Regions from separate parts of the Pseudoalteromonas sp. Cn5-37 genome, predicted to be linked through region 2. Evidence: predicted binding sites of a transcription regulator. Region 2 holds the regulator's gene; the other holds the start of a gene.

Region 1 (3,752 bases), on a different contig from region 2:
TTCACGTTAGAGGTTTCAAGGGAACCTTGAACCACAGTGCCTAAACCGTCGATACCAGGATTACCTTGCACAGGTGCGCCACTCACAGCGGTTTCTGTGTATAAGTTTTGCCCCATAGGCTCAAGACCCGATGGATTAATAAAATCACTAATGGTGAGCTGACCGATGACCACGTTCTCTGCTTGACCTGAAATACGCACTGATACTTCACCGTCTTGTGAAACAGTAATTGATTGTGCATCGTCCGGTACGTTCATTTCTGGCTGTAATGGAAAACCCGCGCCGGAAGTTACAATGCGACCATCTTCGTCAGTCGTGAATTGACCATTACGTGAATAGGCAATATTGCCATCTGGTAATTGCACTTCAAAAAAACCTGGGCCTGAGATCATCCAGTCCAATGAATTTTCAGTGGTAAGCATATTACCTTGTGAAAAGTTCTTTTGGTTAGCAACCACTTTGGCACCGGCACCAAGCATTAAGCCTGACGGCATTTCAGTGTCTTGCGACGAGCGGCCACCTGGCTGGTTAATGTTTTGATATAGTAAATCTTCAAATACGGCGCGGCTTTTTTTGTAGCCTACCGTGCTGGCATTCGCGAGATTATTTGAGATCACCGAAATATCGGTTTGCTGGGCGTCAAGCCCGGTTTTACTGATCCATAATGCAGGATTCATAACTCTACCCTCTCAGTCATCTTAAACAATGCGTAACAGCTGATCTTGACGCTCATCGAGCTCTTCGGCTGTTTTCATCAATTTAACTTGTAATTCAAATTGGCGTTGATTGCTGATCATATCGACCATTTCATGCACTGGGTTTACGTTCGACATTTCAAGCGTTCCCGACAATACTTTTACGTTTGGTGAAATGTCACAAAAACCACAAAGGTCATTGACCAACATGTCTTCTTTTGGTCGAAATAAACCGTCATTGCCTTTTTCAAGCTGAGTGTTATCAGCCTCAATCACTTTTAAGCGATCAACCACTTCCAAAAAGTTAGCAGGCGCACCTTGCGGGCGAACCTGAATAGCGCCATCTTCACTAAACTCAACTTTTTCAATAGGCAATGGCAAAATGATTGGACCACCTTCGCCAATTACTTGACGGCCATGGCTGGTGATCAATGCGCCATCTGGAGTAATGTTTAATGTGCCAGTTTTGGTGTACGCCTCATTGCCGGATGCATCTTGTACGCTCAACCAACCACGGTCGCTCATCGCGATATCAAGCTCACGGCCAGTTTCAACAAAACCACCCGATTCCATATTAGATCCTGGGCGTTCTTGCATTGCAAACACCCTAGATGGCAGACCTTCACCGAAGGCTTGCATAGAGCGAGCTTGTGCAAAATCAGCTTTAAAGCCAGTGGTGTTAGCATTAGCAAGATTGTTGGCCTTGAGCTCAAGACCTCGCAAACTTTGCTTAGCACCCGACATGGCAATGTAGACCATTTTGTCCATAACATTGACTCACTAAAAATACGATAATTAGGAAATGCAATAAAAGTGCCAAAGTAAAATTGACGCTAAAATAGAAGAGAAAAATGAATAGTAAGAATGAAAAAAGGCTGCCAATAGAGGAAGCAGCCTTCGTGTCGGATTAAGCTTAGAACCGTTAAGATTAACGGATCTGTAGGATGTTTTGTTGTAGTGTTGAGTTAACCTCAAGCGCACGTGAATTTGCTTGGAAGTTACGCTGAGCACTAATTAAGTCAACAAGTTCATTGGTTAAGTTAACGTTTGATTGCTCAAGCGCTGATGAGTTAATTGAACCTAGAGTACCTGAACCTGGTTCACCCGCAATCGGCTCACCTGACGTTAAACTCTTCTTCCAAGATGTATCACCAACTTGTTGCAAGCCCTGAGAATTAGAGAAGCGCACCATAGCAACTTGACCTAGGAACGACGTATCTCCATTACTGTATGACGCAACAATTTTACCGTCAGAACCGATATCAATTCCTGATAGACGACCTACAGTCGCACCATCTTGCTCTAATGCTTTTACTTCAAAGTTACTTGCGTATTGAGTTGGAACTTTATTTGCTGTTGCCGCTTCATCACGCCAGTTAATAGTCACATCATCAGGGAAACTTGCACCATTCGAAAGTAAATCAGAAAGGCCTGTCGCAGCACCTAAACCACTCGGTAACGTTAATGGATTAAATGTTGTATCAGTATTCGCTGTACCATCTGTACTTTGTGGTAAGCCACTGGCATCAAACTGAAAAGTTGATAATGGTGTATAAGGTGTTGTGGTTTGCTCAACACCTGTTGCATCAAATGGCTTTTCATCTAATGTAGCGTATACTTCCCACTCATTTTCATTACCAGTCACTGTAGAATCAGTTTTCACAAAGAAGAACTGTAGAATATGCGGTTCACCTAATGAGTCATACACCGTTGTCGATGTAGAGCTGTTATAAGTTGCACTTGTTTCTGGATCGAATGGTGTCACAGTTGGCGCAGAGGCACGTGAATCAAGGTTAAATGACGAATAGACATTCGTGGTTGCACGTGGTGAACCTGATGCATCTGGAATTTGTAGCGCAGAAGATGTACTTAAGCTTACAGAGGTTGTGTCACCGGTTGCTTCATCAACAGGGAAACCTTGTAAGTAATTACCGCTCGCATCCACAATAAAGTTATCTTTATTAAGTTTGAACGCACCAGCACGCGTGTAAGTAAAGTCTTGTGCACCTAAGTCATTCGCCATTGCGAAATAACCTTCACCAGTAATTGCTAAATCAAGTGAGTTATTTGTGAAAGAGAGTGAACCTTGGTGGAATTGTTGTGCCACCATTGTTGTCCTTACACCGTCACCATTTTTTGTTTTACCAGAACTAAATACTGATGATGCGTATACATCAGCGAACTCTGCACGAGACTCTTTAAAGCCCGTAGTGTTAACGTTAGCAATATTATTTGCTGTTACGTCTAAATCTTTTTGTGCGGCTGCTAAGCCTGTTAATGCAATATTGAAGCTCATAACTCACCTCTAACCTATCTCTTAGCCTAAGCTAACCCAAACCTTTTATACTTATGCGATTTCAGCTATATCAGTTAGCCTAACCGCACCCTCTTTTGTATTTACGATAATGCCGCTTGCGCCATTAATATTGACACTTTCAATATTCTTAAAGGTCGCCATAGGCATACTGCTGTAGTCTCCATTTACAAAGCCTTCAGCACTGATGTCATACTCGCCTTCAGGGAGCACATTGCCATCGTTATCTTTACCATCCCACTCAAAACGCAGTGCGCCCGCAGACTGAGAACCTAGTTCAATGGTTCGTACTAACTGACCTGAAGAATCTGTTATTCTTAGCGTTAAAGATTCAACGGCTGTCTCAGCAACCACCGACCCTTTAGCAAGGTTTTCACCGTCAAAGTCAATGGTGTCAGACTCTAATAACGCTTGCTTACCAACCAAAGTGGAAGCCTGTAACGCAGAATTTGATGTCATTGATGCAGTCAGTGAGTCAAACTTCTCGTTTAAGTTTGAAATACCTTCAGCCATAGTAAAGTTCGTCATCTGCGCGATCATTTGATCGTTATCAGCAGGGTTACTCGGATCCTGGAACGACAACTGCTGTGTTAACAACGAAAAGAAATCTTCCTGAGAAAGTGTGTTGTTGTCTTCCTCAGTTGTTTGCGTATTGCTTTGATTCCAACGCAAGCTATCCATATAGGATGATGATGCAGAGCTGATGTCGTTACTCATAACTTATCCTCGATTACCGTTGTCCT
Region 2 (3,752 bases):
TCTTCAAGAACTCGTAAAGCGACCGATTTCCCCGAGCCTGAGCGACCGCTGATAATTATTAATTCCATTTATGCCTCTGATGCAATTACTTGAAATAGTTGCTGATCGCTTGTAGCACTTCGCAACTGTTTACAAAAATCTTTATCTTTAAGTCTATCAGCAATTGTTGACAAGGTCTTCAAGTGCAACTGGCAATCGCCATCTGGTACGATGAGTGCCACAAAAATATCAACGGGACGATTGTCTATCGCATCAAAATTGATGGGAGATTCACTGACAATAATAAATGCATGAGGTTCATCAGCACCACTCATTCGACCGTGGGGAATAGCTATTCCTCGGCCGATACCTGTACTACCTAACTTTTCCCTGTTCAGAAAAGCATCTAGGATATCTTGTTGAGATAAATGAGGAAACTGCTGGTGAGCTAACTCGCTAATATACTCAAGAATTCTTTTTTTGCTATTAAAAAGGACCGCAGCTTTGCTGCAGTCCTGATTAGTAAGTGAACTAAGTTTCATAATTTAATGTCGAGCTAATTTCTCTTTATGCTTAATGACTTGGCGATCAAGTTTATCGATCAATGAGTCAATTGCTGCGTACATATCTTGATGTTCTGTAGAAGCGAACAACTCGCCTCCGTTTACATGTAAAGTTGCTTCTGCTTTTTGGCTTAATTTTTCTACATCTAAAATGACATGAACATTATTAATATGATCAAAATGCCTTTCTAGTTTTGCGAACTTAGTGTTTACATAGTCTCTTAATGAATCAGTGACTTCTACGTGACGACCAGTTAAATTTAGTTGCATAAGCATTTTCCTTCTATGTAAAACGTCTAAATCAGACTTTTACGCTGATTAGACGGAGGTATTGCTAGAGACTCACGATATTTTGCAATTGTACGTCTAGCTACTTTAATTCCTTGCTCAGCCAATATATCTGCAATTTTGCTATCACTCAATGGTTTAACCGAGTTTTCTGCAGCAACTAACTTCTTGATTAAAGCGCGAATTGCTGTAGAAGAGCACTCACCACCATTTTCGGTGCTGACATGGCTTGAGAAGAAATATTTCAACTCAAAAATTCCCCTTGGGGTATGCATATATTTTTGTGTTGTAACCCGAGAAATCGTCGATTCATGCATTTCGACCATTTCAGCGACATCGTTTAGCACCATTGGCTTCATTGCTTCTGGGCCATGTTCAAAGAAAGCTTGCTGTTGTTGCACGATACAGTTGGTCACTTTTAGTAAAGTATCGTTACGGCTTTCTAAGCTCTTAATAAACCACTTTGCTTCTTGTAAGTGAGAACGAATAAATTGGCTGTCGCTACTTGATTTAACAGAGCGAGACATCGCTGCATATTGGCTATTCACTCTAATTTTTGGCATACAATCTGGGTTTAACTCGACTACCCAGCGGCCTTTCACTTTTTTCACTGATACATCGGGTATGACGTACTCAGATTCTTCGCGTACTATGCTATCCGCAGGCTTAGGATTTAAGCTGTGAATGAGCGTCATCACTTCTTTAAGCTCGTTTTCTTTAAGCTTAGTCTTTTTCATTAAAGTGCGATAGTCGCGACTTGCTAATAATTCGATATGCTCAGATAAAACCATTTTAGTTTCAGCTAAATATGGCGTATTGGCATCGAATTGACGAAGTTGTATACACAGGCACTCTTGTAAACTTCGGGCGCCGATACCAACTGGATCGAATAACTGTATTCTTTTTAAGACAGCTTCAACTTCATCGAGTTCGATTTCTTCTTCATCATTATTTTGATTAAAGCTTTCGACAATATCTTCGCAGCTAACCGTTAAAATACCTGAGTCATCGATAGCTTCAACGATGGCAACGGCAATCGCTTCATCGGTAGGACTAAATGGTGTGAGCTGTAGTTGCCACATTAAATATTCTTGCAGTGTTTCTGTTGAAGCACCTTGGTAAATAGACTCGTCTTCAGGCATTGGCCCAGACGATGTTGATGGGGCGGCACTCATGTACTCATCCCACGTAACATCCATAGCTAAGTCATCGCTAACCGTATCCTTACTCAGAGCATCACTGCTTTCTTGCTCGAATTCGCTAGGTGCTTCGTCGGCAGACGCGCTGACTTGTACATCGTCAGACTCCGCTTTTTGCTCATTCTTACCGATGCTTTCTTCGTTGTAATCCGCTTCTTCCACTTCAAGCAGAGGATTACTATCAAGCGCTTCTTGAATTTCTTGCTGGAGATCCAATGTACTGAGCTGCAACAAGCGAATGGCTTGTTGCAGTTGTGGAGTCATTGTAAGTTGCTGGCCCATGCGCAGCTGTAATGATTGCCTCATGTATCCCTAACAATCCTTTTTAAGTTATCGGTAACGGTGAGGACACTGTTATCGATTTATTGTCATTGTATAAGTCTAGCAGATGCTCTAGTCGGTGGCGTAATGGTTACAGCCTGAATTGCTCGCCTAGATAAACATCACGTACAGTTTGGTCAGCTAATACGTGCTCAGGTGTCCCTGATGCAATTAGCTCCCCATGAGAAACAATGTAGGCTTTTTCACAAACATCAAGGGTTTCTCGAACATTATGGTCAGTAATAAGTACACCAATACCACGATTTTTTAGGTGCTCAATAATTTTCTTTATATCTAACACCGAAATAGGATCAACACCAGCAAAAGGCTCATCTAAAAGGATAAATTTAGGATTAGCGGCTAATGCACGTGCAATTTCAACGCGGCGTCGTTCACCACCTGACAGTGCCATACCTTGGCTATCGCGAATATGTTGAATGCTAAATTCATCTAATAAGTTGTTAAGCGTCTCTTCGCGCGTTGTTTTGTTAAGATCTTTGCGGGTCTCTAATATGGCCATCAAGTTTTGGTAAACTGTTAATTTTCGAAAAATAGACGACTCTTGTGGTAGATAACCAATACCTAAGCGCGCACGGCTGTGCATTGGCAAAAGCGTGATATCGTTATCATCGATGCTTATTTTTCCTTTGTCGCTTGGTACGAGGCCTACAATCATATAGAAGGTCGTTGTTTTACCTGCACCATTTGGCCCTAACAAGCCAACAATACTGCCCGCTTCAACTTCAAGACCGACATTTTTAACCACTTGGCGGCCTTTGTAGCTTTTAGCTAAAAGCTCTGCTTTTAATGTGCTCATGGTTGGCCTTTATCGTCTTTTTTATTTTCTACAGGCACTAAAATAGTGTGTACACGATCTGTTGAGTTTTCGTCTTTTTCTGCGCTGATCAGCTGTTGAGCCATATCATAGGTAATGCTTTTTGCCGTTACTTTTTGACCCGCTTGAGTGACTTCAGCTTCGCCATTGAGTGTTAAGAAGCGTTTCGCAACATCATAACGAACTTCTTCGGCGCTGGCACTCATCACGGTACCATCAGCTTGCTTTTCTTCGAAGTAAGCTGGTTTGCCTGTAGCGATAATTAATTCGACTGTACCTTCGGTGTCACCGCCATGTGCCTCAAGTCGCTCTGCTGTAATGCGACGATCACCATGCACGATCTCTACGTTACCTTCGAATATGCCAACGCCATCTTTTAGTTTACCGACTTGGCGATCTGAGCTAATGCTAATTTGAGCGCCTGTTTGCTCGGCAGCTGCGCCCGAAAAGGCAATTAATAAGCTTGGGATCAGGAGTAATTTCTTCAGTTTATTGGTCATAGTATATGGTTCGTGTATGGTTAGTTAACTCAACAATTTCGGCTTTTAAATCGGCTTTTAAGCCTTT

The links. Region 2 encodes sigma-54, which starts transcription at its own class of promoters, with help from an activator protein. Its sites were predicted from a motif close to GTTGGCACGNNNNTNGNNT; they were not measured.
Region 1: L1266_RS11455 (flagellar basal body rod protein FlgF) is a predicted target of sigma-54. The motif match lies at 1,498-1,516, and genes of this name have one in related genera.

What each region holds. Positions count from the first base shown of each region.
Region 1 is NZ_JAKGBA010000007.1:157,456-161,207, forward strand. It holds gene flgG (flagellar basal-body rod protein FlgG) at 1-677, opposite strand, end outside; gene L1266_RS11455 (flagellar basal body rod protein FlgF) at 699-1,463, opposite strand; gene flgE (flagellar hook protein FlgE) at 1,624-2,991, opposite strand; gene L1266_RS11465 (flagellar hook assembly protein FlgD) at 3,043-3,726, opposite strand; gene flgC (flagellar basal body rod protein FlgC) at 3,740-3,752, opposite strand, start outside.
Region 2 is NZ_JAKGBA010000023.1:30,081-33,832, reverse strand. It holds gene rapZ (RNase adapter RapZ) at 1-68, opposite strand, end outside; gene ptsN (PTS IIA-like nitrogen regulatory protein PtsN) at 69-521, opposite strand; gene hpf (ribosome hibernation promoting factor) at 525-812, opposite strand; gene L1266_RS17895 (RNA polymerase factor sigma-54) at 839-2,335, opposite strand; gene lptB (LPS export ABC transporter ATP-binding protein) at 2,442-3,167, opposite strand; gene lptA (lipopolysaccharide transport periplasmic protein LptA) at 3,164-3,685, opposite strand; gene lptC (LPS export ABC transporter periplasmic protein LptC) at 3,675-3,752, opposite strand, start outside.